2 regions of the Shewanella sp. 30m-14 genome follow, and region 1 is predicted to be linked to the other one. Evidence: predicted binding sites of a transcription regulator. Region 1 holds the regulator's gene; the other holds the start of a gene.
What was found. The regulator MetJ, encoded in region 1, represses methionine synthesis genes. The targets are predictions, from matches to a motif close to TAGACGTCTAGACGTCTA.
Positions count from the first base shown of each region.

Region 1 (4,897 bases):
TCTTGCAAGCGAATTTGCGGCACTGCGCCCTCATCAGCAATCAGTAAGGTGCGAGCATCGACATCCGACGCCGCAACCCCTGACTCGCGCAGCAATGCAGCTAATAGGCGCGCTGACCAACGCTCACCAAAGCTGACTACCTGGCTGCTCTGATAGTCATTAATTGACTCTATCGACAATAGACTGATCAGCTGAGATTTATCGGTAGATAAACGCTCTCTTAAAGAACGTGCCTGCTCATTTGAGAGCAATTGCTCAATCAAATTTTGCTGAAAGCTAATGAGTGTCTGCAGCTCTTCTTGCCACAACTGTTTAGTGCTACTTAATTCGAGCAACTTATACAGGAAATTAGTACTTTTACCGGCAGCTGACACCACAACTAAATCGTCGCTGTGGCCATGCGTCAGCAAAATATGAGCAACGCGACGGTAACAGTCTGCATCCGCTAGACTTGAGCCACCAAATTTATGTAAGTGACAGCGTGCCATCGTATACCCCTTTAATTAACAAGCGGCTGCAGCATTAAGCGCAGCTTCAATATCGGCAACAAGATCGTCAGCATCTTCGATACCAACAGAAAGACGGATAAGCGTATCTTTTACGCCAGCTTCAGCGCGAGCCTCTGGCTCCATCGCCCTATGTGTCATGGTCGCAGGAACGGCCACTAAACTTTCAACGCCGCCAAGACTTTCTGCAACTGAAAAATAATTTAGATTTTTTAAGAACTCCACCAACTGGGGCTCCCCACCTTGGAGCTCAAAGCTCAACATGGCGCCAAAACCTTTTTGCTGCTTGGCCGCAATCTCATGCCCCGGGTGATCTTTAAGCCCTGGGTAATAAATTTTGGATACAGCTTTATGATTGACTAGGGTATCAAGAATTCGTTGCGCATTCGCCTGATGTTCGCGAATTCGTACTGCAAGTGTGCGAATTCCGCGCAAAGTGAGATAACTATCAAATGCTGAACCCGTTAGCCCTAATGTATTTGACCACCAATGCAGCAACTCTCCGACTTCAGGATCTTTAGCCACAACAGCACCGCCCACCACATCACTATGACCATTAATATATTTTGTCGTAGAATGGATCACGATATCGGCGCCAAGTAATAACGGCTGTTGCAAAATAGGTGACAGAAAAGTGTTATCGACGACGACTAACGCGCCGACTTCATGGCTAGCCGAACTGATAGCTTCAATATCGACCACGCGAAGTAAGGGGTTCGACGGTGTTTCTAACCATACCATCTTAGGTTTTTGCGCTATCGCCTGATTAAGTGCCTGTGAGTCAGTCTGATCCACTACTAGCAACTTAAACTGACCTTTCTTGGCAAGGTTAGTAAATAAACGGTAACTGCCGCCATAACAGTCATGTGGCACGACAAGTAAATCATCTGGCCCGAGTAGATTTGTCGCCAAGGTGATTGCCGCCATACCAGTGCAAGTCACCACTCCCGTCGCACCTTTTTCAAGTTCGGAAATCGCATCGCCAAGAATGGAGCGAGTTGGGTTACCCGAGCGGCTATAATCGAAGTCTCTTGGATTTTTATGACCATCAAAAGAGTAGTTAGTTGACAGGTATATTGGCGGTACAACAGCGCCATGTTGGCTATCGGACTCAATGCCTTGACGCACTGCCGCGGTGGCAAGTTTACGCTCGGTCATGTACTACTCCTTAGTTACTGATTTTCTTATTAGAGATGTCTGGACGTCTAAATGTACCTAAGCACATCCTCCTCGTCAACCACTTTAGACGTTTAGACGTCCATGCATATAGAAATCTATTTGCATTTATCATAAATAAGAGGCAATAATTTGACTGCACAATTTAAAGGGTTAAAATCTGCCCCGAATTTTGAAATTACAGGTGAGTCAATGACTGAGTGGAATGGCGATTATATCAGCCCATATGCTGAACACGGCAAAAAGAATGAACAAGTGAAAAAAATTACTGTGTCCATTCCTTTGAAAGTACTTAAAGTACTTACCGATGAACGCACACGCCGCCAGGTGAATAACTTGCGTCACGCCACAAACAGTGAACTGTTGTGCGAAGCATTCCTGCATGCATACACAGGCCAGCCACTGCCAAACGATGCCGATCTAACTAAAGATAAACCCGACAGCATGCCTGCAGAGGTTAAACGTCTAATGGATGAAATGGGCATTGAGTGGGAAGAACTTGAATAATCTTCATTGATTATCGACAAACATGATCTCCAGATAAGGACTGCTTAGCAGTCCTTATCTGCTTCTATACCACTATAAACGTGTAGCAGACTGATAGTTTGCCTGTAAATCGATTCACGCCATCGTCACTGATAGGCCAACCTATATTCGTTCCCATATAAGCCGTCTTGGCTGGATAAACAGATGATCGAACCCATTACATTACTACTTGCCTCACTGATTATCTTTTGTGGCGCACTAACCCAAAGTCTTATCGGCTTTGGCCTAGCCGTCGTTGCAAGCCCCTTGCTGTATATCGTCGATCCGAGCCTAGTACCTGCACCTGTTATCATGATGGGATTCTCTATTGCACTGCTGACCCTATTTAGAGAGCGAGGTCAGCTTGAGTTTAATGGCCTGCAATATGCACTCTTAGGTCGTATTCCTGGCGGCATACTCGGCGCGACGTTGATTTTAATTGCGCCGCAACCGATTTTAGGTCTGGCGATAGCCGCGATTGTGGCATTGGCGGTTGGTTTAAGCTTGATGAAATTTAGCATTCCAGTGAATCGATTTAGCTTATTTATCGCAGGCATTTTATCCGGTATTTTTGGCAACATAGCCGCAATTGGTGGGCCGCCTCTTGCCATCTTGCTTTCCGGTAAAGATGCAGGCCAATTTCGCGCCGCCTTATCGGCCTTCTTTATCTTCAGCTCGATGATTGCTTTGATCATTTTGGCATTTGCAGGCTTGCTGACCTTGCATCACTTTTATATCTCTTTAATGCTGCTACCTTCTGTGATTTTGGGATATATCGTGGCGGGGCGATTGGTTGGGCGAGTCGACAAACAAAAAACCAGAGCGTTAACTCTGGCTTTATGTGGCGGCAGTGCGCTTATCCTAACCATTAAATCAACGATAGAGTTAATGGGTTAGCGTTACTCGTTAGAAATGGTAGGAGGTTTGCAGCACGCCTCCTACCGCATTGTCATCACCAAACATACCGGTGAAGTCTAAGAAAAACGAATCACCGAAGGCAAAGCCTGAACCCAATGAATAGAGATTAGCTGTAGAGTCTTTCATATCATGGCGATAACCCACTCGTAGCGACATCCAATCAAAGGCTCTAACTTCCCCCCCTAAGCGCCAATATTGAGTACCATCGAGCTCTTTAAACTTCTTATTTTCAATCAGATCGATATCTGTGGTTACCGATAAAATACCCCAGTCATAAACCACTCCAGCGGTTACTAAGGGCTCTACGCGGTAGGTAAACTTTTGCCCTTCAACTTCTATGGTATCCACATCCTGGCTAATCAAGTTTCTCCCCGACAGACCTAGCGTCAGCCCTTCAAATGGTTGCAAGGCGACACCGATATCGAGGTTAAAGTTAGTCTCATCATTACGGTACTTAACGTCGTCAAAATCACTGGCATCAAAGTTATTCGCATTGGCAATATAGTTATAGGTGTCAACGCGCTGAAACTTTGGCGATATACCCACTGCAATCGGCATATTGACGATAGAAAGTGGAAAACTCAATGCAATACCTAAATCTGATACTGCGCCGCCTACTACTTGCCCTTGAGAGTCTAAATCAGAAATTTGTGGTGGATTATTAGGATCTAAATTATTGAGGGTATTGATATCTGACTGCGCGATATTAGCAACGCCGACGGCGTTGACATAAGTCTTATAGAAGATTGCCATCGGCATTCTTTGATGTGGAATGGCCACGCTGAAACCAAGCCCTGCACTCGCATAGGCTGAAGTGCCCTTTAACGACTCTAAATCAGCTACTAAATCATCACGAAATTGATTAATATCACCACTATTGCCAGTATCAATCGCATCAGCTAAGCCATCGTATGAGTCAATCAGCGAATCAAACTTATCTATCATGTCATCGCTATCAGCCATATCGATTCCAAGAACAGGCATCAGCAGTACTGCAGAATTGTCTTTATGCGCATTAATCGCGAGTAAGGCAGGATTAACAAAAGCCGCCCCCTCTTTATTTGAAGCTGCAACGCCCGCTCCCCCCATAGCATCGCTTCGAGCCTCATAATATTCTTGCCCTGCATAGGCTGAAAAGCAATGTAACAAGGCACAAGCTAGTGCTATTTTCTTTAGGTTCATCCATTCCACCTTTTAATGTCCTTAACGCTCTAAGCAGCAATACGACTCAAATCGAAAAAAGGTTATTTTTGTTCTTAAGATATTCTAAGACAAAATCGACTAAAATGGATGACAAATTTAACCTTAAATAAACATTTATATAGCAAAATGTTTGCCACCCCAATCATCAGTAACAAACCGATTAAAGGGGGATCAAAATTAATTCAATTCAATTTTTTGGCAACGCCACATATTCCATAAAGTGCTGTGTAGTGAAATCAATAAACTGCCTTAATCGAGCTGGTTGAAACTGATCTTTGTTATAAAGCAGATAAAGCGGTGTATCCGATATGGTCCAATCTTCAAATACATGCACTAATTCACCGCTATCTAACTCCGTGCTACAGTAAATTTCAGGTAATCTGACAATACCATTTCCTGCCAACGCACTACTTTTCATCACGCGGCCATTTTTACATAAGAAAGTGCCAGCAATCGTGACCTCTGCCTTTTGGTTTTTATCGCTACGAGAGTGATAATTCCAGTGGTATACCGACCCGGTAATACAGGCATGGCTCTTCAACTCTTTTGGATGCAGAGGACGACCGCGC
Region 1 is NZ_JBRILW010000023.1:11,589-16,485, reverse strand. It holds gene ACVBIU_RS15900 (bifunctional aspartate kinase/homoserine dehydrogenase II) at 1-488, opposite strand, end outside; gene metB (cystathionine gamma-synthase) at 504-1,664, opposite strand; gene metJ (met regulon transcriptional regulator MetJ) at 1,875-2,189, shown strand; gene ACVBIU_RS15885 (sulfite exporter TauE/SafE family protein) at 2,373-3,104, shown strand; gene ACVBIU_RS15880 (conjugal transfer protein TraF) at 3,114-4,307, opposite strand; gene ACVBIU_RS15875 (LysR family transcriptional regulator) at 4,516-4,897, opposite strand, start outside.

Region 2 (4,897 bases), on a different contig from region 1:
GAACTGCTCTTCTGTAGGTGTAGAAATTGCGTAACCATTGTTACGGCAAAAGAAAATAACCGGAGAATTTAACACTGCAGCCATGTTGAGGCCCGCATGGAAATCACCTTCAGAAGCCGCACCTTCACCAAAGTAACAGATAGCAATATTACGCTTACCTTGTCTTTTAAGGCTATAAGCCACACCTGTTGCCTGGGGGATTTGAGTTGCTAGCGGCGAAGAAATCGTTTGATAGTTAAGTGCTTGGCTGCCGTAATGGATTGGCATTTGACGGCCTTTACCAAAGTCTTTCTCATTACTGAACATTTGGTTCATAAATTGTTCAGTCGTAAAACCTCGGTAACGCAGCGCTGCATGTTCACGATATTGCGCTAAGATAACGTCGCCATCATCGAGGGCGGCTGTGCTACCAATAATAGAAGCCTCTTCACCAGTACAAGTCATATAGAAGCTAATTCTACCTTGACGTTGTGCGCCCAACATACGCTCGTCTAATACTCGGGTAAATACGCAAGTATCATGGATCTGTTTGGCTAGCTTTTCGTCTATTACAGGCAATACAGCGCCTTCATAGGCGGTACCATCTGCTTGTAACACTTTTAAAATCGGGATCGACAGTGAGTCTTTATCGAGAAAGCTCACGCGATGGACTGTTTCTGCATTCGTTGTTGCGTTGCTCATAATGTGCTCTTGTTATTGTTGGTGCCGCTAAACGACTAAATACGGCGCCTTGCTATTCTAATACGCGGGAAGAACATTACGTTAACGTAAACTAACTCTCAACACTTCCCATCATTGAAACCACAACTAAGCATGTCTGTGCATGTATATATTGGTTTACATGCACAGTTATTCAGTTTGAATTTAGTCCAATTGACTTTCATCGGCAGGCTTTAAACACAAAACCGTCCGCTGCCCTACAGGTACTTTTGCATTTGGAAAAACAATCGATTCAAACTCTTGTTCGATTTTGACTTCTTTGCCGCCCTCTTTCGCTAAGGTGTATCCTCTTGGAAAAGCAGTAAAGTTTTCAACATCGTTAGCGAAGCTAAATTCAAAATCATCAAAATGTTTATTTACCGAACGGCAAACTTGATACAGATTTAAGCGTTTCATATCAAAGTCGGGTAACTGTAGATCTTTGCCCGTCATTAATAGTGTTAGCATCTCTTTCATCGCAATAAAGCGCGTCATATCATTTTGCCCCATAGGAAACACCTTACCCAGTTCAATGGTAAATGCGTCGGCATGATAATTTTCAGAGGAGAAATAACTGAACGTTGTCGTTGGTTCGTGGTGTAATAAAATAGTATTTACACCGCAAGATTCGAGAAACATGATCTGTTGCTTACTGTATTTACGGTTGGCGCGATAAGGGTAAATAGCAAACTTTTCATGTTTAGAGGGGCGAATTGCAGTATGGAGGTCATAATGTATTCTGTGGCGTTCGCCTGATTGAGAGGCAAAAAACTTATCGATATAATGCTCAAGTTTTTGCGCTCTTACCCGCTCAGGATTGCACAAGCCCTCACCACGAGAGTACGCGCCATTAAATAATCGATTGAGATTTTCATCGATAAAGCGCGTGCCGTTATGGATAGCCGGTGGATTACCAATAAGAAATAGTATTCGCTGTTTTAGCGCGATGTTCTCACCCAGTAGTTGTGTCATGAGATCATTACACAGTTCTATCGGAGCTGTTTCGTTGCCGTGAACCGCACAAGATAAGACAATATCTTTGGTGTGCTTAGCATTAATCGGCTCAAACATGATAACACCCGTGTCCCACACTTCTACTCGGATCTGATTATCAAGCTCAAACTCGAACGTTTCTGGTAAATATTGTGGATGTGCCAGGGTAAGCGCTAAAAAGTCCTTAGACTGTTTCAATTCGTGAAACACAAACTACTCCTTATTTGTTGGTACGTCAGCTTTATATTCCGAGAAATCATTAAGCAACAAGCATTTGTTTCTACGGCATTCTGAACTGATTCTGCCAAGGATAATAGCATATTTGCCCCTCTATTCGGGTACAGATTTTATCGAGATAGTATAACTAATAATCAACGAGTCTAATTTCTGCTTGCATAAGCCAAAAAAATAAAACAAGATAAAGACATCTAGCCATCCAAACGGCTACTAGGCAAAGTCATCAACATTCGAGAGCAGCACTAAGGGGTAAACTATGGCATTGGCAACATTCGGCGCAGGTTGTTTTTGGGGAGTTGAATATTTCTTTAGAGAAGTCGAAGGTGTCATTGATTGTACTTGCGGTTATATGGGCGGTAAGGATCAATACACTCGCTACCAGCAAGTAAAAACCGGCACAACCGGTCATGCAGAAGTCGTACAAGTTAAATACGATCCTGCCATTGTGTCGTTTGATGATTTGCTCAATGTTTTCTGGCAAAACCATAACCCAACTAGCCTTAATCAACAGGGTGGAGACATAGGAACGCAGTATCGAAGTACTGTTTTTTTCCACGATAAGCAGCAGAAACAACTGGCTGAGATCTCAAAACTGGCTTTGATTAAAAGCCAAAAATGGGGTGCGAGACACGTGGTAACTGAAATCGTCCCTTGCCAGCAGTTTCATCACGCCGAAGAGTACCATCAGAATTACCTCGCTAAGAACGAATTACCGAGCTGCCACATCAGCTACTAGTCATCGCCCAACGCCAAATGAAGCAAAGGCGCTAACCCCAACATGCTCACTAATGCTTATAAACAGTAAAAGGCACCCGCAAGGTGCCTTTTTTAGTCATTACTGATGAGTATATTTTTTGCTGTATTTGTTACTTTAATGCTTGAGCGACAATCTGCTGCGCATCGTCTAACAGCTTAGCCAGATGGGCTTGGCTAACAAAACTTTCACCATAAAGTTTAAATAAGGCTTCGGTACCCGATGGGCGAGCGGCAAACCAGCCTTTTTCAGTGACAACTTTAATACCACCAATAGCAGCGCCGTTGCCCGGTGCATGGGTCAACTTTTGTAAGATAACGTCTCCGGCAAGGGTATTCGCCGCAATCGTATCTGCTGAAATCTTCGAAAACTTAGCTTTGTCTTCAAGGCTCACAGGGCTATCGATGCGTTGATAAAAACTCTTACCAAACTGCGCTTCTAGTTCATCGTATCGTTGTTGTGGTGTTTTACCGGTCACAGCCAAAATTTCAGCCGCTAACAAGCATAAAATAAAGCCATCTTTATCGGTACACCAGGTGTTGCCATCTGTTCTTAAAAACGCTGCGCCAGCACTTTCTTCACCGCCAAAAGCAAAATCACTATTGGCTAAGCCTTCAACGAACCACTTAAACCCTACTGGTACTTCAGACATCTGTTTATTGTGCATTTGACAAACTTTATCAATCATCGCACTAGATACTAAAGTCTTACCTATCACCATCTGTTCGGTCCAATGAGGTCGATGGGTCACTAGGTAATCAATCGCAACCGCAAGGAAATGATTGGGATTCATTAATCCACTGCCTGGGCAGACAATGCCATGACGGTCAAAGTCAGGGTCATTACCTAAACAAAGATCAAAATTATCTTTATGCTCTAAAAGACCGGCCATTGCATAAGGTGATGAGCAGTCCATGCGGATCTTGCCGTCTTTATCCAGAGGCATGAAGCTAAAACTTGGATCGACTTTGTCGTTAAGCACTGTGATGTCGATACCATAATACTTTGCTATCGGTGACCAATAGTGAACCCCAGAGCCACCGAGAGGGTCGACGCCCAAGCGGAGTTTCGCATCTGCAATCGCCTGCATATCAACGACCTGACTTAAGTCTTCAACATAAGGTGAAATAAGGTCGGCTTCTATTATATATCCACTATCAAGCGCGGCGCTGTATGGAGTACGCTTAACGCCCGCTAAATGCTTAGCAAGATATTCGTTGGCTCTGCCTTCAATCCAGCTGGTGATTTCGCCTTCAGCGGGTCCACCATGGGGAGGATTGTATTTAATACCACCATCTTGAGGCGGATTATGGGAAGGCGTTACAATGAGGCCATCGACTAAACCGTCTACTGGATTATTGTTGGCACAAATAATCGCATGAGACACCACTGGAGTCGGTGTGAAACCATCATTTTTATGAACCACAACGCTAACTTCGTTAGCCACTAACACTTCAACAACCGAAATGGCTGCGGGTTGTGACAAGGCATGTGTATCAATACCTAATATCAACTTACCCGTGATATTGGCTTGCTTTCGATAATCAGCAACTGCTTGAGCAATGGCAACAATATGTGCTTCATTAAAGCTTTTTTGCATCGCACTTCCACGATGACCCGAGGTACCAAATGTCACTTTTTGAGTTACATCTCTCACATCGGGCGTTAAGCTATAATATAGGCTAACGAGTTTGGGGATATTGACCAAATCCTTTTGCTCAGCAATCAATCCTGCTCTCTTGTGTGTAGCCAATTACCCTCTCCTTTATTTACCGTGTTTTTAATGTCGTCACAGCAAGTTTATACATTTTACGTTAACGCTTTATGTCGTTAAATTTTTTCTATAATTTGAGCCACTTGCTCTTCATTCGTACCGAACTGCAGCAAAACTTCAGAAAGAATTGTGCGCTTTTTAGCGGTATTGTTGTTTGTCGTGACCCAGAAACCACTTTGGCCTATCTCTTTTGGATTTGCTGATTTACTGGCTTTTAACAGTGCATCTTTTGACGTCGCAAAGTATAAGCGGTCACGCCCTTGAATTTGTAACACCTGCTCAAATTGTGTCGTTGATGCTCTATAAACCGTATCTAGAATAAATAGAAAACGCCCTACCGCGCCCTTTTGGGCTGCCAACGCATCGACATCGATCAAACGGGTAAAATCAGAAACGGCCTTAGTTGCTACTTTAGCGACCTTTACTGGCTTAGGTGAAGA
Region 2 is NZ_JBRILW010000001.1:284,930-289,826, reverse strand. It holds gene ACVBIU_RS01280 (thiamine pyrophosphate-dependent dehydrogenase E1 component subunit alpha) at 1-681, opposite strand, end outside; gene astE (succinylglutamate desuccinylase) at 865-1,902, opposite strand; gene msrA (peptide-methionine (S)-S-oxide reductase MsrA) at 2,186-2,665, shown strand; gene pgm (phosphoglucomutase (alpha-D-glucose-1,6-bisphosphate-dependent)) at 2,796-4,436, opposite strand; gene seqA (replication initiation negative regulator SeqA) at 4,514-4,897, opposite strand, start outside.
Region 2: msrA (peptide-methionine (S)-S-oxide reductase MsrA) is a predicted target of MetJ. The motif match lies at 2,122-2,139, and genes of this name have one in related genera.